Regions from separate parts of the Serratia sp. 2723 genome, predicted to be linked through region 2. Evidence: riboswitches for the same ligand, from Rfam matches in the RefSeq annotation. Region 2 holds a riboswitch; the other holds the start of a gene.

Region 1 (9,357 bases), on a different contig from region 2:
TATTCCCGCACTATGCTGTCGGTCAACGGGCCAACCGCGCCGCCAACGCCGAATACTTTGGTGGCAACGCCAAGGCGATGGAGTGCCTGGCCCAGTTCCAGTCCGATCACTCCTGGGCCAAATACCGCGACGGACTGCGGCAAATCATCCCAGTTAAATACATCGTCATTGACGATCAGGCGATCGCCCAGATCGTTCCACGGCGCAGGCCAGCTAGGGCGGGAACCGGTGGCGATCACGATACGCTGCGCGACGATGCGCGTATGCTCGTCAACCTGCAAGGTGTTGTCGTCAATGAAGCGGGCATAGCCCTGAATTTTATCTGCGGCCGGGATGCTATCGACCCCTTCCAGCACAAATCCGACAAAGCGATCGCGCTCGCGTTTGACGCGATCCATCACTTCACGGCCATTGATGGTGGTTTTTCCCGCAGGATGGATGCCAAACCCTGGAGCCCGTTCGATCTGGTGCACCGCTTCTGCCGCAGCAATCAGCAATTTGGAAGGCATACAGCCAACACGAGCACAGGTGGTGCCAAAAGGTCCGCCCTCAATCATCACCACGCTCGGGGTAGAAAGTTTTGCTGCGCGGTAAGCGCCTAGACCGGCTGTGCCGCCGCCAATAACGGCGACGTCGACATTCAACAGTTTCATATCCGCTCCTGAAGGGAATAAAAAAGGGCGGGTTAGCACCCGCCAAAAGTCACATTACTTCTATTCCGTTGGTTTTTCAGGCGACAGATTGTTGAACTGCGCCTGAGACTCATCGGGTTTATTTTTATCATTCAAGCGGACAGGAAGTTTTCCAGGTCGTCGCTACCACCGATGTGGCGACCACCGATAAACACCTGTGGCACGGTAGCGCGGCCGCTGACAGCGCGCAGGCTGACCGTGGTCGCGTCTTGGCCCAAGACGATTTCTTCATATTGGATCCCGCGCTCTTGCAGCATTTGTTTGGCTTTGGCGCAGAATGGGCAGCCCGGCTTGGTGAACAGGGAGACCGATTCCTGCACTTTGAATTCCGGTGCCAGGTATTTCAGCATGGTGTCGGCGTCAGAGACTTCAAACGGGTCGCCCGGCTTGTTTGGCTCGACGAACATTTTTTCTACTACGCCGTTACGCACCAGCATGGAGTAGCGCCATGAACGTGGGCCAAAGCCCAGATCGGCTTTCTCAACCAGCATGTTCATGCCCTTGGTGAATTCACCGTTGCCGTCCGGCACGAAGGTAATATTTTCGGCGTGTTGGTCCGCTTTCCAGGCGTTCATCACAAAGGTGTCATTCACCGAGACGCACAGGATGCTGTCAACGCCGTGTTGCTTGAACACGCTGGACAGTTCGTTATAGCGCGGCAAATGGCTGGATGAGCAGGTTGGGGTGAACGCACCCGGCAAGGAGAACAGGATCACGGTTTTGTCTTTGAACAGGTCATCCGTGGTGACATCGATCCATTGGTCGCCCTGGCGAGTATGGAAGGTAACCTGAGGGACTTTTTTGCCTTCTTGACTGGTAAACATGAATTAACCCCTTAATTAGGAAAATGAATTTTTTATGTTGGCGCCGTTGCGCTTCGTTGGGGGACATTATTCACTGAGGGGCTTGATAGTTCTAATCACTCGTTGCTATCTTATCTATCGCCATGAGCTATCATGGCCAGGAGGGAAACAACAATGAATATTCGTGATTTAGAGTATCTGGTCGCCTTGGCCGAGCATCGCCATTTCCGGCGCGCTGCCGACTCGTGCCATGTCAGCCAACCTACATTGAGTGGGCAGATCCGCAAGCTGGAAGACGAGTTGGGCGTAATGCTGCTTGAGAGGACCAGCCGTAAGGTGCTTTTCACGCAGGCGGGCTTACTGCTGGTGGAGCAGGCGCGCACCGTGCTACGTGAAGTCAAAGTCTTGAAGGAAATGGCCAGCCAGCAGGGGGAGGCGATGTCCGGGCCGTTGCATATCGGCCTGATCCCTACCGTGGGGCCATATCTGCTACCACAGATTATACCGACGCTGCATAAATCCTTTCCCAAGTTGGAAATGTATCTGCACGAAGCACAGACCCATCAACTGCTGGCACAGCTGGACAGCGGCAAGTTGGACTGCGCCATTCTTGCCCTGGTGAAAGAGACCGAAGCCTTTATCGAAGTGCCCCTGTTCGATGAGCCGATGCAATTGGCGGTCTATTCCGACCATCCGTGGGCGCAGCGCGACCGCGTGGCGATGGCCGATTTGGCGGGCGAAAAACTGCTGATGCTGGAAGATGGCCACTGTTTACGCGATCAGGCGCTGGGCTTTTGCTTCCAGGCCGGTGCGGATGAGGATACCCACTTCCGCGCGACCAGTCTGGAAACGCTGCGTAATATGGTTGCCGCAGGCAGTGGGATTACGCTGTTGCCCGCCTTGGCAGTACCGCGTGAGCGCGAGCGTGACGGCGTCTGCTATCTGGAGTGCTACAAACCGGAACCGAAACGCACCATTGCTCTGGTATATCGCCCCGGCTCCCCGCTACGTAGCCGCTATGAGCAGTTGGCCGAGGCTATTCGCGAACACATGCAGAACTACCTGGACGCGAACTTAAAACAGGCGGTTTAAGCCGTTTAGCGCTGCCACACGGTAGGCTTCTGCCATGGTCGGATAGTTGAAGGTGGTATTGACGAAATACTCGATGGTATTGCCTTCCCCTTTCTGTTCCATGATCGCCTGACCGATGTGAATGATCTCTGCCGCACGCTCACCAAAGCAGTGGATCCCCAGGATCTGCAAGGTATCGCGGTGGAACAGGATCTTCAGACTACCCACGTTCATGCCGGCAATCTGCGCCCGAGCCAGGTGTTTGAACTGGGCGCGGCCCACTTCATAGGGCACTTTCATCGCCGTCAGTTCCTGCTCGGTTTTGCCGACGGAGCTGATTTCCGGAATGGTGTAAATGCCCGTTGGAATGTCTTCGATCAGATGCCCGCTGGCTTCCCCAGAGGAGATGGCCTGAGCGGCGATGCGGCCCTGGTCATAAGCGGCAGACGCCAGGCTCGGATAGCCGATCACGTCACCCACGGCATAAATGTGGGCCACGGCGGTCTGATACATGCTGTTGACCTTCAGCAGGCCACGGCTGTCTGATTCCAGACCCACGTTTTCCAGGCCAAGCGCATCGGTGTTGCCAGTACGGCCATTGGCGTACAGCAGGCAATCGGCCTTCACTTTCTTGCCGGATTTCAGGTGCACAATCACGCCGTCATCGGTGCCCTCAATCTTCTCGAACTCTTCATTGTGGCGGATCACCACGCCGTTATTCCAGAAGTGATAAGACAGAGAGTCTGACATTTCCTGATCGAGGAACGCCAGCAGCCGATCGCGGGTGTTGATCAAGTCCACCTTCACGTTCAAACCACGGAAGATAGAGGCATATTCGCAGCCAATCACCCCGGCACCGTAGATAATCACGTGGCGTGGCTCGTGGTTCAGCTCCAGGATGGAGTCGCTGTCATAAATGCGCGAGTGGTTAAAATCAACGCCGTTCGGATGATAAGGGCGCGAACCACAGGCGATCACGATATGGTCGGCGCGGATGGTATCCTGCGTGCCATCCATATAGCTGACGCTGACGGTGTTGGCGTCGATAAATTTGGCGTTACCGGCGAACAGCTTGCATTGGTTACGCTCGTAGAACCCTTGGCGCATGCGCGTTTGCTGGTTAATCACGCTGTCGGCGTGGCGTAAAATGTCAGGGAAGGTGGCACTAAGGGTACGGGAGTTATTGTAAAGCGGGTTCTGGTTGAATTCGATAATGCGGCTGACGGCGTGGCGGAGGGCTTTTGAGGGGATGGTTCCCCAGTGAGTACAGCCGCCGCCCACGTTATTGTACCGTTCGATCACAGCCACGCGGGCACCTTGTTTCACCAGACCCATGGCTGCGCCTTCACCACCAGGGCCGGAGCCGATGATAATGGCATCAAATTGATAGTGTTGTTGCATGTAGGAGAGACCTGTTCTTATACAAATTTACAACGGTATCTTAACATCATAGCGCTGCGTGCCCAATTACCATTAGCCTTTTTGTGGCAAAGCACAATCGGTGTGGCCTGGAACTGTGACAAAGCGCGTTTGTATCAATGCTGTTGCGAGAAATTTGTTATATTGCCTGTTCCGCGGCGTTAGACTGAAAGAAGGGAAGTTATCCGGATATGCAAATGGGCGTCAGAGCACAACAAAAAGAACGCACTCGTCGTTCCCTCATTGAGGCGGCTTTCAGCCAACTGAGTGCCGAGCGCAGCTTTGCTAGCCTGAGCCTGCGTGAAGTCTCACGAGAGGCGGGCATCGCGCCCACGTCGTTCTATCGCCATTTTCGCGATGTGGATGAGCTGGGGCTCACCATGGTTGACGAAAGCGGCCTGATGCTGCGCCAACTGATGCGCCAGGCACGCCAGCGTATTGCCAAGGGTGGCAGCGTGATCCGCACGTCGGTGTCGACCTTTATGGAGTTTATCGGCAATAATCCCAACGCCTTTCGGCTGTTGCTGCGTGAACGTTCCGGCACCTCGGCTGCGTTTCGTGCGGCGGTAGCACGGGAAATCCAACATTTTATCGCCGAACTGGCAGATTATCTTGAGCTGGAAAACCATATGCCGCGCAGCTTTATCGAAGCGCAGGCAGAAGCAATGGTGACAATTGTGTTCAGTGCGGGTGCGGAAGCGCTGGATATTGATATTGAACAACGGCGGCAGTTGGAAGAAAGGTTAGTGTTGCAATTGCGGATGATCTCCAAAGGAGCCTATTACTGGTATCGCCGCGAGCAAGAAAAAGCATCTGTATCCCACGTATAACAAGGTGAAAGTCATGGAAAAACTAAGCCGTGAGAATGGTACTTTACTGCTGGCGTTGATTGCCGGCCTGTCCGTAAACGGTTCCTTTGCCGCGCTGTTCAGCTCGGTGGTGTCGTTTTCAGCCTTCCCGTTGATTGCTTTGGTGTTGGCGGTATATTGCCTGCATCAACGTTACCTGAACCAGCCAATGCCGGATGGCATGCCAAAACTGGCGGCCGGTTGCTTCCTGTTGGGCATCCTGGGATATAGCGCGATCGTGCGTGCGGAATATCCGCAGATCGGCTCGAACTTCCTGCCCTCGATTGTTTGCGTGGTGCTGGTGTTCTGGCTTGGTTTCCAGTTAAGGAAACGCAATACTGCCACCGTCCAGCATTAAAAATGGTTTCATCGGGAAAGGGCACTCTGCGGAGTGCCTTTTTTGTTTTTGACGTTGCCTATTATCTGCGGATATTCCGCAACTGACTCGCGGGGTCAGTTCACATGCTGCGCCCGTCTAGATCAGCGGCGTTCGAGCAGTACGCCACATTCCATATGATGGGTATAAGGGAACTGATCGAACAGTGCCAGGCGGGTTATATCATGCGTGCTGTGCAGGGTGTTAAGATTGGCGCACAGGGTCTCTGGGTTGCAGGAGATGTAAAGGATGCGTGGGTAGGTCTGCACCATCTTCACCGTTTCCTCATCCAGCCCGCTGCGCGGTGGATCGACGAAAATCGTCTCACAGTTATAGCTGCTCAGATCGATCCCTTTTAACCGGTTGAACTCGCGAGCGCCGTTCATAGCCTGGGTAAAATCCTCCGCCGCCATGCGGATAATCTGCACGTTGTCGATATTATTGGCCGCGATGTTGTACTGCGCCGCCGCCACCGAAGGTTTGGCAATTTCAGTGGCTAACACCCGCTCGAAGTTGCGGGCCAGGGCCAGCGAGAAGTTGCCGTTACCGCAATACAGCTCCAGCAGATCCCCTTTTGAACCTTGGGTCACATCCAGTGCCCATTCCAGCATTTGCACGTTCATCGCCGCGTTAGGCTGGGTGAAGCTGTTTTCTACCTGGCGATAAATCATTTCGCGGCCAGCGACCGGCAGGACTTCGTCGACGTAATCCTGATCCAGCATGATTTTCATCTTCGAGGCGCGCCCAATCAGCTGCACATCGAAGCCGTCTGCGCGTAACGCGTCACGCAGCGCAGTGGCCTCTTGTTGCCATTGTTCGTCCAGCTTGCGGTGATACAGCAGCGAGGCAATGATTTTACCGCTCTGCGTGGAAAGATAATCGATCTGGAACAGCTTGTGGCGTAGCGCCGGATTGGGCTTGAGGGCCACCATCAGGGCGCTCATCAGGCGGTTAATCAGCTCGCTGGCCGCCGGGAAGCTATCGACACGGATACGCTGCTTGGTCTGCTGATCGAACATGATGTGGTACATATCGTCCTCATCATGCCAGATGCGGAATTCCGCACGCATCCGGTAGTGGCTGACTGGCGAGCGAAACACTTCCGGCTCGGGCGCCGTGAACGGTGACATCATGCTCTTCAGACGGGCTGTTTTCTCCGCCAGTTGGTCGTCATAGCGTTCAATGGGCAAGTTCTCGGGCGTCATGGTTTCTCTCGTCAGGCAAATTGGATCAGCGGGGATTGTAGGGAATCAGCCCGTGAAGTCCAGTTTTGTTGTGGTACTAATTTGAAACACTGTTGGCAATCTAGACATCCATTTTCATTGATTGTAGCATTGCCGTCCGGTCTCAAGCAGCGAGTGAAAAGGGAATCCAGTGCAAATCTGGAGCTGACGCGCAGCGGTATGGGGAAGTCACGGCGATAGCGTTTAAATGACGCAGACACTGTCCACTGCAGGATGGGAAGTCATCGCCCGGTGCGGGTTGCCACAGGCAATCGGTAAATCCCAAGCCCGAAAACCTACCGGTGTACGTCGCAATATCCATAGCCGTCGCGAACTACCGGCCATGGCCCTGCGGCATCCCCAATGAAGTTTGGATGCTTTTTTTAATGACAATGATAAAAAATACACTGCTGGCGGTGGTCTCCTCCGTGACGGCATTTTCTGGATGGGCGCAAGATAACACCACGGCTAAAAGCAGCGATGACCTGGTGGTTACCGCCAATCGCTTCCCACAACCGGTCTCTTCCGTATTGGCACCTGCCGATGTGGTGACCCGCGAAGATATCGATCGCTGGCAGGCCAAAAGCCTCAATGATGTGATGCGCCGTTTGCCGGGCGTGGATATTTCTCAGTACGGCGGCATGGGGCAGGGGTCATCCATCTCGGTACGCGGCACCGAGGCTCGCCACGTATTAGTGTTGATCGACGGTGTGCCATTGTCCCGCCTGGGGATCACTAATGGCGTCAACTTTAACCAGGTCCCGCTGGCGCTGGTGCAGCGTGTAGAGTTTGTCCGTGGGCCACGCTCGGCCATTTATGGCTCTGGTGCCATCGGCGGGGTCATCAACATCATTACCCAGACGGATAAAGAAGGCGGCAAAGTTCAGGCGGGTATCGGCTCAAATGGCTATCAGCAGTATGACGGTGCCGTGCGCCAGCGTTTTGACAATACTATCGCTACCGTTGCGGGCAGCTATCAAATGACCAACGGCTTTAATGTGCAGCCGGGCTCGCCTTATTCGGTCGACAGCGATCGCGATGGTTTCCGCAATAAAAGCTTCTGGGGAGGGTTAGAGCAGCAGTTCAATCAGAACTTCTCTGGCTTTGTGCGTGGTTATGGCTACACCAACAACGCCGACTATGACGTTGGCAGCGTTCCTTTCAGCCCGAAATACAGTAATGATGAAGACCGCCTGTATAGCCATACCTATGATATGGGGCTGCGTTTCCTGTCCGGTGCCTTCTCTTCTCAACTGACTGGCAGCTACCAGAAACAGAAACAGTACAACTACAGCAGCCAGAATGGCCGTTATGGCATCAGCACCACGCTGGATGATATGGATCAGCGTAACCTGCAATGGGGCAATACCTATGCTTTCGAGCACGGTAGCGTCACCGCCGGTGCCGATTTCCAGCAACAGCGCCTGACCTCTTCCGATAGCGTCGTCGGCGACACTTATAAAAGAGACAACACGGGCCTGTACCTGAGTGGCCAGCAGCAGTTTGGCCGCGTGACGCTGGAAGCCTCTGGGCGTGAAGATAATGACGAAGACTTTGGCTGGCACGGCACTTGGCAGACCGCGGCAGGTTGGGAGTTTGTTGATGGCTATCGAGCCACCTTGTCTTATGGCACGGGTTTCCTGACGCCATCACTGGGCCAGCAATATGGCTCAAAACGCTTTGGTATTGATTCCAACAGCAACCTCAAGCCGGAAGAGTCCAAACAGTGGGAAATAGGTCTGGAAGGTTTGACCGGGCCGTTGGATTGGCGTCTGTCTGCTTACCATTACAAAATCCAGAACCTGATCAACTATGATTCTGACCCGGTGACCTATCAGGGGCAGTATTACAATGTGGACAAGGCAACGATTAAAGGCGTGGAATGGACGGGTAGCTTTGATACCTGGATGTTCACCCACCGTTTGACGCTGCAATATATCGATCCGCGTAATGACCAGACCGATGAGGTGTTGGCGCGCCGTTCGAAACGTCAGGCCAAATATCAGCTGGATTGGACGATGTTCAACCTGGACATGGATATCTCGTATCAGTACTACGGCAAGCGCTACGACAATATCTCTTCTACTTATAACCCTGAGCAGCGCGTATTGCCGAGTTACAGCACGGTCGACGTGAGCGCCTCATATCCAATAACCTCTCAGCTGACAGTTCGTGGTAGAATTGCCAACCTGTTTGATAAAGATTATGAGACGGCTTATGGCTATGCTACCCCAGGAAGAGAGTACTACCTCACTGGCAGCTATACCTTCTAACGCCACTGCGGCTCCTCGCCCGACGGCGCTGGTTTTTGATTCCGGCGTCGGCGGGTTGTCAGTGTTTCAGGAGGTTCGGCAACTGCTGCCGGATCTCCACTATATCTACGCCTTCGATAACGTGGCATTCCCCTACGGCGAGAAATCCGAAGAGTTTATCGTGGAGCGCGTGCTGGAAATTGTCAGTGCGGTTCAGCAGCGCCATCCTCTGGCAATCGTCATCATTGCCTGTAATACCGCCAGTACCGTTTCCTTACCCGCACTGCGTGAACGTTTTGCTTTCCCGGTAGTGGGGGTGGTGCCTGCGATCAAGCCTGCTGCCAAACTGACCGCCAACGGTATCGTCGGTTTGCTGGCTACGCGTGGTACGGTTCAGCGTACTTATACTCATGAACTCATCGAGCGTTTCGCGACAGATTGCAAAATCGAGCTGTTAGGCTCTTCTGAGCTGGTGGAACTGGCAGAGGCCAAACTGCATGGTGAACCTGTACCGCTGGCAACGCTGAAGAAAATATTGCAGCCGTGGCTGAACATGCGCGAGCCTCCAGACACGGTAGTGTTGGGCTGTACTCACTTCCCTCTATTATCTGAAGAGTTGATGCAAGTCCTGCCTGAAGGAACGCGGCTGGTGGATTCCGGTGCGGCAATTGCC
Region 2 (14,404 bases):
AGATCGCTGGCCCCAGGGCCAACGCCCATGGCATACAGTTTTCCGCTCATTCCACCACCTCCAGCTCACTCTGGCGCAGCGCCGCGGCAAGATGATCGGCAAACATCTGGCGGATCAACGGATTCTCGCCTAATCCTTGCAGCCAGCTTTGGGTCTCGATGCCGGCCGCCGTAATTTGCGAGTTCCAGGAATCCGGCTCATCCGAGGCCATATCATTGATGGCATGATCGCCAGCCACCAGCATCAGCGGCATCAGATGCACCTTGCGTACCCGCTGTTGCTGCAAACGGGCAATCACCCCGTCCACTTCCGGATAGCTTTCAACCGCCCCCACCAAGGCCGGAAAGTTCTGCTCCGTCATCAGATGGTCAAGGCAGGCATAGGCAGAAAACGAGTGATGGCTGGCCCCGTGCCCCATAAACACTACGCGCTCGTCGGCGGCCAGCGGCGGCATCTGCCCGCGTAACGCCAGCAGCAGTTGTTGATAGTCTTCATAGCCGGTGAGCAACGGCTTGCCCAGCACCAACCGCTGGAACAGGTGACCGCAGGCGCGCACCTGGCTCGCCACTTTTTCATACTCATCGCCGTTAATAATGTGCAGCGATTGGATGGCGACATCCTGATAGCCTTCAGCCGCCAAACGACACAATGCCTGTTGCGGATTGTCGATCGACAAATCATCGCGTTGACGCAGCTTGCGGATAATCATTTCAGAGGTAAAGGCGCGAAACAGGTCGCGGTCGCCATTGCTGGCGGCCAACCGCTGTTCACAGGCTTCGATATTTTTTTGCCGGGTACTCTCGTAACTGGTGCCAAAACTGATCACCAACAGCGCTTTCTTCATTCTGTTTCTCCTTGTGATTGTTGCCAGCCAGACAGCCGCTGGGCGAAGGCTTGTAGCGAATTGACCTGTTCGCCCCAGCCTTCACTTGCCAACGGCTGCGGACGGCGCACGACAATGCAGGGAATGTTCAAAGCCAGGCTCGGTTCGACCTTTTGCAGATAACCGCCTTCATTCCCGGACTCTTTGGTGATCACCACGTCCGGCTGGCAAAACTCATACAGCGCACGATTGAACTGCGCGCTGAACGGGCCGCGCAGAGCGATAATGTTGTCCACGCCCAGGCCCAGCGCTTCGCACTGCGCCAGCACCTCGGCGGTGGGCAACACCCGCACCAGCAGCACTTTTTCTGGCAACCCATGCCGGTAATCCGCCAACTGTTTGCTGCCGGTGGTCAACAGCACCCTCGGCCCCAGGGTTTGGGCCAATCGGCAGGCCTGGGCAACATCATCAACCTTGTGCAATAACGGATGGGATAACCGATCGATTTCGCTGGGCCGTTGGTAGCGGGTCAGCCGCACGCCTTGCCGATGGCAGGCCGCCAGCACGTTCTCGCTCAACGCCGTTGCGTAGGGATGAGAAGCATCGATCACCCAGCGGATAGCGTGCCGTTGCAAATAGTTTGCGATCTCGTCGCTATCCATGCGCCCGACCACCACCGCGCCGAGAATGTTGCCCGCCAGTTGCCGCCCTGCCTCACTGGCCACCGACAGGCTATAGCGCTCCCCCGCTTCATCGAGCAGTTGGCAGATTGCGCGGGCATCGCTGGTACCGCCGAAAATATGGATCACAGGGCATAGCCTCTTGGGGTGATCATCAGCCCGTTGCGGCAATAGGTGGTATGGTTGCCCACGATCACCAGGCTGGTCATATCTACCGGAGTGAAGTCCATCTCACCGAGCGTCGTCAGCCATTTCTCCTGTTTTTTACGCCCCGCCGCTTTCACCACGCCAACCGGAGTAGCGAGGGACTTATGCGGTTTCATCAGTTCGAAGGCGCGGGCCAGATGCCCTTCCCGGCCACGGCTGCGTGGGTTGTAGAAGCAGATCACAAAGTCGGCCTGCGCGGCGGCAATAATGCGCTTTTCGATCACCGGCCATGGGGTCAGCAGATCGCTCAGGCTGATATGGCAGAAATCATGCATCAGCGGTGCCCCCAGCAAAGAGGCCGCAGCGATGCTCGCCGTGATCCCCGCCACCAGTTTCACCTCCAGATCCAGTTGCTGCTGGCCTACCAGCTCCAGCACTAGCCCGGCCATGCCGTAGATCCCGGCATCACCGCTGCTGATCAAGGCGACCTTATGGCCAGCCAGAGCCAGATCGATCGCCGTCTGACAACGTTCAATCTCCTTGCACATACCGGTTTTGATCACCTGTTTATCCCCGGTCAGGGACTTCACCAGATGGGTATAGGTTTTGTATCCAACGATGATCTCTGCTTCACGGATCGCCTCAATGGCGTCCTGGGTCATCATCGTTTCACTGCCCGGCCCAATGCCGATTACGCTTAACATCAATGTGACACTCCCAATGTCATGGTGATCCCTTGCTCACGCAGGGTGTCACCAACCAGTTTTCCTGCGCTCATCAGCCAGGCCACCGGCTGTGAAACGCTACCGACACCGACCGTGGCGCGCACAAACTCGGAGGCAGGAAAACGCCGTTCGTGCTGGCGCAGCTCGTCGCTACTGAACAGTTCGAAGGGTACCCGCCGCTCTTGCGCCAGCTGCTGCAAGGCGGGTTCGTCCTTTTTCAGCATGACGCTGCCGATCGCCCGCAGCGCCAAAGGGTCGAAATCATTGGCGGCCAACTGCCGTTCCAAAAGCTGATTCAGCAGCGCCAACGAGGTTCCCCGGCGGCAACCGATGCCCACCACCACCCGACGCGGCACCAGCTTGTATACCGGCAGCGGTAGCTCAGGTAAGCGATCGCGCAGGCTGACACAGACCAACGCATCCAGCTCTGGCAGCGCCCCCAGCTCGGTAGCCGCGACAAACCCCCGGGTATCGCAACGCGCCTGCTCATCGCGCAAAGGTTCATCCCACCATAGTCCGACCCGCTGCCCACTCACCAGCAGCTGATTAACGGTTTTCACCGCCAGGCGAAAATCCGACATCTCGGCGTCTAACTGCGCCGCCAGCGTATCCAGCGCGGCCATCTGATTGACATCGGTGGCAGTGGTGATCACCGGATCGGCCCCCAACAGCCCCGCCAGCCTCAGCGTCAGGGCATTCGCCCCGCCCACGTGACCAGACAGCAGGCTGATCGCATGCTGCCCACGTTCGTCGATCACCACCACCGCCGGATCGGTCAGCTTGTCCTGGATCAGCGGGGCGATCACCCGCACCGTCAGGCCCGTCGAACCGATCACTACCAGCGCCGAATAGCGGCTGAACGCTTCACGCAGCGTCGCACCAAAGCTGCCGTTAAACGGTATAAAGCCGGGGGCCAGCAGCTTCTCGCTGGTAAAACAGCTGAGTGGCAGTTGCGCCTGCAAACGTTGCGCCAAGCGCACACCGTTCGGCGTCAGGCAAAAAACCGCGATGGATTCAGGCTTGGCGATATTCATGGCTGAACCCTGCATCGTAGAGGCGGGAATAGTGGTATTCCTCCCCCAGAAAAGCACCTACCAGGATCAGCGCCGTTTTGCGGATGGCGGCATCGCGTACCTGCTGGGCAATATCCGTCAGCGTGCCACGCACCGTTTGGCTTTCTTTCCAGGTAGCCTTATAGACCACCGCAACCGGTGTCTGTGGGGGATAGCCACCGGCGAGCAGTTGTTCCACCACCCGATCCATTTCCTGCACGGAAAGGAAAATCGCCATCGAGGTCTGGTGGGCGGCAAAGGAGGCCAACTGCTCCAGCGGCGGCATCGGCGTACGCCCTGCAATACGGGTGATGATCAGGCTTTGCGCCACCTCGGGAACGGTATATTCCACCCCCAATTGGGCAGCTGCGCCAAGGAAGGCGCTCACGCCCGGCACCGAAACAAAACCAATGCCCTGCTCCCCCAGCACCTCGCCCTGTTCACGAATCGAGCCGTACAGCGAGAGGTCGCCGGTTTGCAGCCGGACCACCAGCTTGCCAGCGCGAACGCCGTCCACCATCAGCGCGATAATTTGCTCCAGCGTCAGCCCCGCGCTGTCGTGCAGTTCGGCCTGGGGTTGGCAATACTCCAGCAGCTCGGTATTAATCAGCGAGCCAGCGTAGATCACCACCTGAGCCTGTTGCAGCAGCCGGTAACCCTTCAGGGTGATCAATTCACGATCCCCCGGCCCCGCGCCGACAAACCAGACTTTCTGCGTGTCCCACTGGGGTTGTTCAGACATCGTTACCTTCCTTGTAGCAAGAAATGAGATAGGTCGGATTGTTGGGTTTGAAGTAGTGGCCGCTGCCCAACGGCGTCAGGGCCGAGTACAGGATCTGTTCCCCGGCTATCGCCGACACACCGCGTGTTTGCAGGCAGGCCAGCGCCTCGCTGAGGTTGTTGAGTAAGATAAACGTCAGTACCAGGCGGCCACCGGGATGCAAGCGCGCCAACGCCCAATCGATTAGCTCCGTCAGTTGCCCACCGCTGCCACCGATAAACACGGCATCGGCCTTGGCCTCCAGAGCCATAGGAGCCGTTCCGGCCACCACGGTGACGTTTTCACACCCCAGCCGCTGGCGGTTTTCCGCAATCAGCTCCAACGCCGCCGGGTTACGTTCAATTGCGGTGACCTGCAAAGCCGGGAAACGCAGCGCCGCCTCCAAGGCAACACTGCCGGTGCCAGCGCCGATGTCGATCAGGTGCCGCGCGTTGGCCAGCTCCAACCGTTCCAACGCCAATAGCCGTACCGCTTCTTTGGTCATTGGCACCCGCAGGCCACGTAAAAAAACGTCATCTTTCATTGAGGATCACCACTGCGTTGATGTCATAGCGCTGCGCCACCGCCTCGGGCTGCAGGCAATAAATGCGTTCCGTGGGCAGCGAGAGGTTTTCACCGATAATCAGGCGGCGCGTCAAACCGCGCTGCAAGATGGCCTCTGCGATAGCTCGCGGCCCGATGATGGCGTCTGTCACCATCGCCACCTTGTCGTGCTGCAACAGCCAGTCAAAATCCGGCGTACGGCCATGGCTGCTGGTGAGATAGATATCGTTCATGTCCAAGGGGATTTGCGCGCACAGATACTGGATGGCGCTGATCCCGGGAATAATGCGCAGCTCGGCGGGGGAGAAATGCGCAGCCAGCCACTTGCCGATGCCGTACAGCAGCGGATCGCCAGAGGCCAGCACCACGATGTGCCGCTGCGCCATTGATTGACGTAGCCAGGCCAGCAGTCCGGCCAGATCGGCATCCAGACGCCGGGTTTTATGCTGTGAAGTCGCGAAGGTATCCAGATGACGAGCGCCCGCCACCAGCACCTCGGCGGCGGCAATAACCGCCTGCGCCTCTAACGTCAGGAAGTGGCTCTCGCCGGGGCCGACGCCCACCACGGTGATCATCGCATCGCCTCCACAATCTCCTGCAATGGCCGGTTACAACCCAGGATCTGTTGGTCAAACGAGAACAGGATAGCGTCGCAGCCGGGGGGATGGGTGCTAAAGCGCAGCATCTCCTGCACCCGCTGGCATATGCGTTGTGCAATACGCGGGAACACCCCCTGCCAACCCTGTTCGCTAATCAGTTCCAACGCCGCCTCCGTGGTATTGCATTGCTCCACCTGCCGCAGCAGCTCAACGGGAGCCCCCATCAGTGCCAGATGGGCGATCAGAGTTTCCATTCGCCCATCGGCAATATGGCTGTGGGTGTGAAAGATCCCTGCCGCAACCTTGATCAGCTTTCCTGGGTGGCCAACCAGCAACACCTGGCGAAATCCCAGCCGCACCGTTTCCTGCAGCATGTAGCCGACAAAATTACTCATGGTTACCACCTGCTGCCCGTCCAGGCCCAACTGCTCGCGTACGAAGCGTTCTCCGTGGTTGCCCGGCACCAGGATCACCCGGTCTTGCCCTGCCGCCCGCTTCATCTCCAGTTCGAGCGCCAGCGAACGTTTCCAGCTCTCTTCCGACATCGGGGTGACAATCCCGGTAGTGCCGATAATCGAAATCCCCCCGAGGATCCCTAAGCGACCGTTGTAGGTTTTGCGGGCGCGTTCGATACCTTCCGGAGCAAAAATCTCGACCAGTGCCCCCCTCAGTGGGCCGATCGCTTCCCGTACGGCGGCCTCGATGGTTTGACGCGGAGTACGGTTAATGGCCGCGCTGCCTACTGGCAGGCCAATCCCTTTACGGGTAACGGTACCAACGCCTTCACCCCCCTGTAGCAGGATCTGCTGATGATCTTGCGTCAGGCTGACGCGGGCATAGATCAACATGCCGTGCGTGGCATCCACGTCGTCACCACCGTCTTTGCGGATCGCCGCCGTAGCCTGCTGCCCTTCAATCAACGGCTGTTCCACATTCAGATTGAGCGTCACGCCTGAAGGCGTCACGATCGAAACCTGATGGATAATCTGCTGGCGCAACACCATCAGCGCAGCCACCTTCGCTGCCGCCGTGGCACAAGAGCCGGTGGTATAGCCTTTGCGATAACGCTTGCCGTGGTGCCAAACGCTGTCTTGCGGCCCTACCTCATTCATCTCCCCTCCCACAGGTGATACAGCGTGGCATTGATAATAGCGGCGGCAACGTTACTGCCGCCTTTACGCCCACAGGCAACGATACTGGGCAGACCGCTGTTTTTCAGCGCAGCCTTGGATTCCGCAGCCCCAACAAACCCCACCGGCACGCCGATGACCGCCGTCGGCTCGGCCTGCTGTTCCAACAACCGGAACAGCGCGGTAGGCGCATTGCCAAACACAAACAGTTTTTCCCCGCTTTCCGCCAGCGCGATATCCACGGCGGCCATTGAGCGCGTGATCCCCTGAGCCTTGGCTGCCGCAACCACCCGTGGATCGCTGATATAGCAGCGGCATTCGCATCCCAGCTTTTGCAGCAGGGTTTTGTTGATGCCGGATAGCGCCATCGTGGTGTCGGTATACAGCGTGCAGCCACGGCGTAGCCCATCGATCAGCGCCTGCATCACCTGTGGCGAAAACCAGAGAATATCCAGCCAATCAAAATCGGCGGTGGTGTGGATCACCCGTTTGATCACCGCTTCCTGCCAGGCATCGCTAAAGCGGTAGTCTGGCCGTTCGTTGGCGATGATCTCACTGATTATCTGGAAACTTTGCTGTTCAATACGTTGTGGTTGTTTGAGGTAGTCCATGATTGTCCCTTTCAAGCGCCAAGCCACAGCAGGCGCAATGCTGCAAACAGTAGCAGTGCCAACAGCGAGGCCGTCATCATCAGACGCGTGCTGCGGGGAATATCTGCCAGAGCGATCTCCCGGCACGCCTCACCGATCCACGGTTTTTCGACCCGCTGACCAAAATAGTCATTGGGGCCGCCAAGCCGCACTCCCAGCGCCCCGGCCACCGTGGCCTCCGACCAGGCGCAGTTGGGGCTGGTATGCTGATAGCGATCGCGCCAGCCAATACGCAGCGCCTGGCGACAGTCCAAACCGTTCAAGCGGGCCGCACAGCTCAACAGCAGCCAACTGAGCCTGGCCGGTAGCCAGTTGGCGAGGTCATCCATCCGCGCCGAGACATAGCCGATAGCACGGTATTTCGGCGTTTTATAGCCCACCATCGAGTCGAGGGTGTTGACCGCTTTATACGCCATCGCCAGCGGTGCTCCACCGAGCAGCAAGAAGAACAGCGGCGCAATCACGCCATCCACGCTGTTTTCCGCCACCGTTTCCACCACCGCCCGGGTGATTTGCGGCTCTTCCAGCTGCGAGGTGTCGCGCCCGACAATCCACGACAGCTTGCGGCGGCTCTGCGCGATATCGGCACTTTGCAACGCCTGGTGAACCTCCATCGCCGCCCGTTCCAGGCAGCGTCCGGCAAGCAAGGTATAAATCAGCCAGACTTCCGCCAGCCAGCCCAACCACGGATGGATAGACCCCATCAGCGTTAAAAAGCCCCAACTGACCAGCCAGACCAGCCCGACAACGGCCAGCCATAGCGCTCCGCCACCAAACTTGAGAGCCTGCTCGCCATGGCATACCCGGCGGATAGCCCGTTGCAGTAAGGCGATCAGGTTGCCGATCCAGCGCACCGGATGCGGCCAGTGCGGCGGATCGCCGAGCAGGCTGTCGAGCAGATAGGCAACGAACCAGGCCAGCAGCGTCATAGCGCACGCCTCGCGGCCATCAGCCAGCGATCGAGCAAGCTGGGCCGCTGGGCAAAATGTACGTGCAGGTAGCTGGCCTGAGTCTGTTCAAGCTGGTATCCCCCTTGCCAACGCTGAACGGCTACCCCGTCGCGCCATTTGGCACAGTCAAACACCGGGGTCAGTGCAGTGGTAAAGTCGGAATAGTGAAACTCATGGCCAAGCAGCATTTCGCCACGGGCCGCCAACAGGGTGTCGCTACGCGCTTGCCACTGGCAATAGCCGAAACGGGTCAGGCTGCTGCCCATATGGCTCTCCCCTGGCAGGATACCGCTCATCCGGTGGCGTACTCCGGCGCTGTCGGTCAAGCCGTTGCCGAGGTACATCAGACCACCGCACTCGGCATACATCGGGATTTGCTGACGGTGGGCCCGCTGCAATGCGCTATGCATGTTAACGTTGGCTGCCAACCGGGCCGCATGCACCTCGGGATAGCCGCCGCCCAGGTAGAGCATCTGGCAATCGGGCAAACGGCGATCGTGCAGCGGGCTGAAACGTTGGATGCGCACGCCCGCCTGCTCGAGCAGATCGAGGTTATCCGGATAGTAGAAATTGAAGGCTTCATCTTCCGCCAGCGCCAAGGTCAGTCCTTGCGCTAACGCGGGATCGGGTAGCCGCGGTGGCTCACCAGCCGGTGGCGACGTACAGGCGCTCAATGCCAACAGGCGATCGATATCGATAAACGCCTCAACCTGCTGTGCCAACAGCTGCCAGCGCCGATCGTCCGCCAGGTTTTCCTGGGCGGGCACCAACCCCAGATGACGGGATGGCAAAGCCACCTCTTCCAGCACCGGCAAGCGCCCCAACACCGGCACCCCGCAATAGCGCTCGATGGCCTGACGGATCAGTTGGTAATGCGTTTCTGAGTTGACCCGGTTGACGATCACGCCAGCCAGTTTTAATGCGGGATCAAACTGACGAAAACCGAGCACGGTCGCGGCCACCGAGGTCGAGACGGCTTTGCCATCGACCAGCAGGATCACCGGGCAGTCCAGTTGTTTGGCCATCGCCGCGCTGCTGCAATAGTTCGGATCGATGCCGTAACCGTCGTACAGCCCCATCACGCCCTCGATCACCGCCACATCGGCGTGGCGCATATGCTGGTTGTATAAACCATTGAGCGTAGCGGCAGGCAGCATAAAGGCATCCAGATTGCGTGAGGTCACGCCGCTGACTGCGCTATGCCAGCCGGTATCCAGATAGTCGGGGCCGACCTTGAAGGGTTGCACGCGCAGGCCACGCTGTTGTAACGCACGCAACAGGCCCAGCGTCAACGTGGTCTTGCCACAGCCGCTGCCGGTACCCGCGATAAGTACTGCCTTGTTGCCCGTTGATTGCATAAAAAAATCCCGGCCTGACGGTCGGGATTTTGGGCGTCAAAAAGATACGGCCGTGCAGCGCCAGTGGCCGCACGTATCCAATGACAACCCACTTCCCACCGAAGGAGTTGAATGTTCCAACCAACTGGCCGGTCTTCTGGCTTAGCGTCATCCTCATCCACTCCTTCCCAATCCGTAGATCAGTGGTCACAGTGAACTCGTCGGCATCACAGCAGCGGGGGCTGCGGGGGAGTTACACCCCCTTCCCAATCACAACCTGAGTCTCGTCAAGTTGCAGGTTATCCAGTTGGCAATAATCGTTTTAATGCTGTTAACAATATGCCGAATATACGCCAGTTAATTGATAAAAAAAGATCAAGTTTATTGCCCGCCATAAAAATAGCGGCATTCCAGAGAGTTCATTGATCTCAGACAATTAGCGTTGTCTTTATTGCACCGTTCGCCTGCGTCACTTCATATTTTTGAGATAAAAACGGCATCGTGGTCAATGGCAAGACACTGTAAAAAATCCAACACTGCACATAGACTTCAATGACGACGATTAACCGCCAATCCCTCGGCAATGTTATTCTGCACGCAGACTTGAAATGGGGGATAGTAAACGTGAGTGAACATGGTGGTAACGTACTGGAAATGGCGTTGCAAACCGGCCTGGATCCGGCCGAGATCATTGATTTCAGCGCCAATATCAATCCATTGGGCATGCCCGCCAGCCTGAAGGCGGCGATTATCGAGCATCTGACCAGCGCCGAATGCTATCCCGATGTCGAATACCGGCGTCTGCATGCGGCATTGGCGCGGGTTCATCACTGCCTGCCAGAAAATATCATGGCTGGCAACGGAGCCACCGAGCTGATTTACGCCATCGTCAATCGGCTGCGCCCCCGCACAGCGCTGCTCCTTACACCGGGGTTTGCCGAATATCGCCGGGCTTTGCAGCGGATTGACTGCCACATCGCAGACTTCCCGCTGGATGAAGCCGGTGGTTTTCAACCCGATGAACGGTTATTGCAGGTGCTGGCCGAGCGCCAGCCGGACTGTCTGTTCCTGGCCACCCCCAACAACCCCACCGGGCTGATGCCAGACCCCGCACTGTTGCAGGCCATTCTCGCCTGTTGTCGCCAGCACAATATTGCGTTGATCGTTGATGAAGCCTTTATCGATTTTCTGCCGGATACTCCCGGGCTGATCCCACAAATGGCAGAGTATTCCCGCCTCTATATCCTGCGTTCGTTGACCAAGTTCTTCGCCATTCCCGGGCTGCGGCTCGGCTATCTGGTCAGCAGCGATCGCGCTGCTCTGCAACAGATGAAGCAGTTGCGCGAACCCTGGACCATCAATGCCTATGCAGCACTGGCCGGTGAAGTGATCCTCGACGATCGCGACTACATCCAGCAAACTCACCAATGGCTGGCAGAGCAGCGAGCGTGGCTGTTTGACGCGCTGGCAGCCTTGCCACAATTGCGTATCTGGCCAGGAGCGGCGAACTATATTTTCCTGCGCTGCCTGCGCCCTGGCTGCGATCTGCAACAGGCGCTATTGCAGCACTGCATCCTGATCCGCCACTGTGCCAACTACCCCGGCCTTTCTGCCGACTATTATCGGGTGGCGATCAAGAGCGAAGCGGCCAACCGTAAACTGGTCGCAGCGCTACAACAGGTGCTGACAGATGGCTGAGGCGAAATGCCCCGCCTGCAATTGCTCCACGGCGGCGTACGTTGAGAGCCGCTGCATGGCGGCTCTGTTGGCGATCACGGCAGCGTGGCCATCTCATACATCAGGCCATCGCTATTGCCCAACTCTCGATAATAGTATTCCTGGGTTGAAAAGCGGAACAGGCGGTTACGCCAGCGATCAAACTGCACGCTATAGTAATAGCTATCAGGCAGTTTTTTCATTCTGAACCAGTGCTGGCCACCATCGGTAGAAACGGTCATATGCCGCGGATCGTTGAACGCTTTCTCCATCATCAACAGATTATTGCCCGCATACAGCTTACCTAAGCTCTTTCCGCCGGTTTCCAACAGCGGTTGCAGCGTGCCATCATCCAGCAACCGGTTCAGGCTATAACGCTGCCGTGGAAACTGGCGCAAGACAAAATCAAAATCCCCCTGCGGGGTGATGTCGGCCGCAACGATATCACCGGCTACCCACTGGCTGGACTGGACCCGTGCAGATTTAAGATTGAAATCAAGCAGCAGTGAACCGACCAAATCATTACCTTCTCCGGTCTCTTTTGGCTGATTATTGACAATAACCCGATCGCCACCGTTATAGTACCAGTTGGCCTTATAGAAGGCAGGATCAATCCCGCGCTCGATTAATAGCTTGGACAGATCGAATACCTGTTGCCAATGCTGGCCGAAATCGCCCGACCGATAGAGTTTGCCCTTCTGGACCAGCAGCACACTCTGCGCCTCATAGAACCCCAAAAGTTGATAGGTATTGTAATGTTCGGGTTCTTGCCACTGGGGTAGCCAACGCCAGTTACGCCCGCCATCGGCCGAATAAAAGACGGCATCCTGGCTATAAGAACTGGCGCCAAACACAACCAGACAATGCCCCTGGGCATCACACTGTTGCTCTGTCACGTAGCCCAAAAAACGGGCGCTGACGCGCAGCTTGCCATTCTCTTCGATGATGAGTTGGCTAACCGGGATCGTGACGCTGCCATAGTTCCGGTTCAGGGCTGCTCCACGGCCAACGTTTTCCTCCAGCATCAAACGGAACATGGTGGTATCAGGGGATATCTGCAGGTTTAACAAGGGGGGGCCAATGTCTGCCAGCACATCGATCTGCAGCGTATTATCGTAGTGATAGATCCGCGCATTCTGGTCACTCTCAGTTTCCGTGATCCTGGTCTTGATCGCATCGCTGATACCCGTTAGCAGCACTCCCTGCTGAAAACTGCTCAGGCGCGGATCTCTCATGACTATAGCAGGCCGTTCTGCCTGATAGTTTCGCTGCCACTGCCAGCCGGGGGCAAACCCAGCATAGCCTTTGATATAAAACATCACCCAGGAAACAATGACTCCCAAGGCCAGCAGGATAATGCGTGTTAGGCTATTGGTGAGCATTAGGGGATTTCCTGAATATAGGGCTTGCCAACGTCGCGCTTTTTAAACAGCATCAACTGATGGCGGGCAAAGACAAAACGCGCCGCCCTGAGCGAGTTCCTGCGCGTTATCCAGATACTGATCTCCACCAGCAGCATAATCGCACCAAAGATCATGATGCTTGCAAAACCACTGAGATAGAGCATGTCTGCGGCTTCCAGCCAATCCCACTTATCCGGCACACCTCCCTGCTCCCACCACGCATACAGGATGCTAAATAACATGAGCACCAATATAAACAACCCGAAGCCGAAAATCAGTTTATACATCAGCTTAAGCTGATGAAAAGAAACGGCTATCCCACCAAGTTTGAGATAGGTACTGCCATCCCGTTCATTACACATGCCCAGCACTGAATTATCTTGCTGATTGATCACTAGCATCAGCGGATCTTCGGCTGCCAGGAAGAAGGGATGTTGCCGATAGAACAGCGGATTGTGATCGTCCATCACCGTGTTAATTCTGCAGCGAAACTGGAACGGCACGTCGTTGCAGCTAAATTGGTAGTCAATAAAATCCCGGCGGTTATTGCCACTGCCACTAGAACTGCGGCGGGCGCTGACATTGGCAGCTTCTCCTCTCACGCTGGTCAGGGTGACTTTATCGGCCAACAGCAAATCATTCGGCTGCAGTGTATCGAGGTCGTTATCTTGTTCATTGCGGGCTTGCAGCGAAAGCGCGCCGCTCCCCGGCTTGGTTAATAACACAGTGGTGCTACGGCATAGGGATGTATCGCCTTGTTTCACGCTCTCAAACCCTTTTAACAGCCTGCGCGTATGACTGCTGGTTCCCACCTTCAGCGTATGTAACGAAGCCTTAAACCACCAGCAGCCAAAGAGGAAAAGACAAAGCAGCAGCAGCATCACCCAAATATTTGGCAACTGAAAATAAACCACCGCTGAGAGCACTATTAATATGATTGCGCCTACCAACCTCATCAGCGCAGCCGATTTGTTAATGTCGGCCAGCTTCGGTTGCAGCTCCCCCTTTTCAGGCGAAACCAGCCAATGCAGCCAGTAGCTGCCATCGTCCAACTGATGAGCACCGATATACACACGATCCCCCGATACCAAACGGTATAACACCTTGGCATCGACAAACTGTCTGCTGTAGGTATAGAACACCTTGTCACCGGCTAAAATGCGCCGCAGCTTACCTTCTGTGGGCGCGTTAAGATCGTGGCGGATGAAGGGCAGGTCGTAGAAGCCGATTTTTTTCATGATTGGTAATGTCCGGGCGCGGATTAAAAACGATGTTCGAGCAACTTATCCTGCTCTACGGGATAGGCTTTACCATCGAACTTGAGCTCGACGCGGGTCTTGGCAACGACTTTGTTGCTTTCCACGCAATCCTCCCCTTTTCTGCTCGCCCCCTTGTGCGTCGCTATGGTCTGTAGCTGCAGATCCTGGAAGCCGTTATGTGCGCTCTTGCCAAGCGCCAATGCGCGATTGGTTGCGGCGAAATCCCCGGCACACTGGCCATCCCACTCACCGCTATATTCATTCATGGTCAGATTATTAAGCACCAAAGTGACTTGCTGATCTTGCAGGGTATAGAGGTTAAGCCGTTCGATGCTGATGGGATTGACCGAGGAGGAGCCGCGGTGGATAAAACGCACCCCGAAGGCGCGTATCGCCGGAGACAATTGGTAGCGCGCAGTGTCGATGGTCACGCTGCTGGTATAGATAGCGTCATCCATAATCGCCCTGGGATGATATTTGCTGGCCAACACCTTGCCGGACTGGCTATCGACCACCAAAACGGCGACGTCATAGTCGGTAAAATCGGGTTGGGCCTCCTCCTTGGGCTCCAGCATCAGCACCGCAATGGTTTTATCCGGGGCATAGGGC

Evidence for each region. Region 2 has a riboswitch for cobalamin ahead of ABIE29_RS17765 (cobyrinate a,c-diamide synthase). Riboswitches for the same ligand answer to the same signal wherever they lie in the genome.
Region 1: another riboswitch for cobalamin. It lies ahead of btuB (TonB-dependent vitamin B12 receptor BtuB); the one in region 2 lies ahead of ABIE29_RS17765 (cobyrinate a,c-diamide synthase).

Annotation. Positions count from the first base shown of each region.
Region 1 covers NZ_JBNDIN010000011.1:169,375-178,731, forward strand. The annotation lists gene ABIE29_RS17175 (dihydrolipoyl dehydrogenase) at 1-653, opposite strand, end outside; gene ABIE29_RS17180 (glutathione peroxidase) at 785-1,516, opposite strand; gene oxyR (DNA-binding transcriptional regulator OxyR) at 1,670-2,587, shown strand; gene sthA (Si-specific NAD(P)(+) transhydrogenase) at 2,570-3,967, opposite strand; gene fabR (HTH-type transcriptional repressor FabR) at 4,183-4,815, shown strand; gene ABIE29_RS17200 (YijD family membrane protein) at 4,829-5,191, shown strand; gene trmA (tRNA (uridine(54)-C5)-methyltransferase TrmA) at 5,314-6,414, opposite strand; cobalamin riboswitch at 6,538-6,750, shown strand; gene btuB (TonB-dependent vitamin B12 receptor BtuB) at 6,825-8,705, shown strand; gene murI (glutamate racemase) at 8,650-9,357, shown strand, end outside.
Region 2 covers NZ_JBNDIN010000012.1:94,404-108,807, forward strand. The annotation lists gene ABIE29_RS17710 (cobalt-factor II C(20)-methyltransferase) at 1-50, opposite strand, end outside; gene cbiK (sirohydrochlorin cobaltochelatase) at 47-844, opposite strand; gene ABIE29_RS17720 (cobalt-precorrin-6A reductase) at 841-1,632, opposite strand; gene ABIE29_RS17725 (precorrin-3B C(17)-methyltransferase) at 1,629-2,354, opposite strand; gene cbiG (cobalt-precorrin 5A hydrolase) at 2,354-3,409, opposite strand; gene ABIE29_RS17735 (cobalt-precorrin-4 methyltransferase) at 3,390-4,169, opposite strand; gene ABIE29_RS17740 (decarboxylating cobalt-precorrin-6B (C(15))-methyltransferase) at 4,162-4,731, opposite strand; gene ABIE29_RS17745 (cobalt-precorrin-7 (C(5))-methyltransferase) at 4,721-5,326, opposite strand; gene cbiD (cobalt-precorrin-5B (C(1))-methyltransferase CbiD) at 5,323-6,462, opposite strand; gene ABIE29_RS17755 (cobalt-precorrin-8 methylmutase) at 6,459-7,091, opposite strand; gene cbiB (adenosylcobinamide-phosphate synthase CbiB) at 7,103-8,059, opposite strand; gene ABIE29_RS17765 (cobyrinate a,c-diamide synthase) at 8,056-9,438, opposite strand; cobalamin riboswitch at 9,548-9,740, opposite strand; gene cobD (threonine-phosphate decarboxylase CobD) at 10,042-11,115, shown strand; gene ABIE29_RS17775 (hypothetical protein) at 11,190-12,515, opposite strand; gene ABIE29_RS17780 (hypothetical protein) at 12,515-13,774, opposite strand; gene ABIE29_RS17785 (hypothetical protein) at 13,798-14,404, opposite strand, start outside.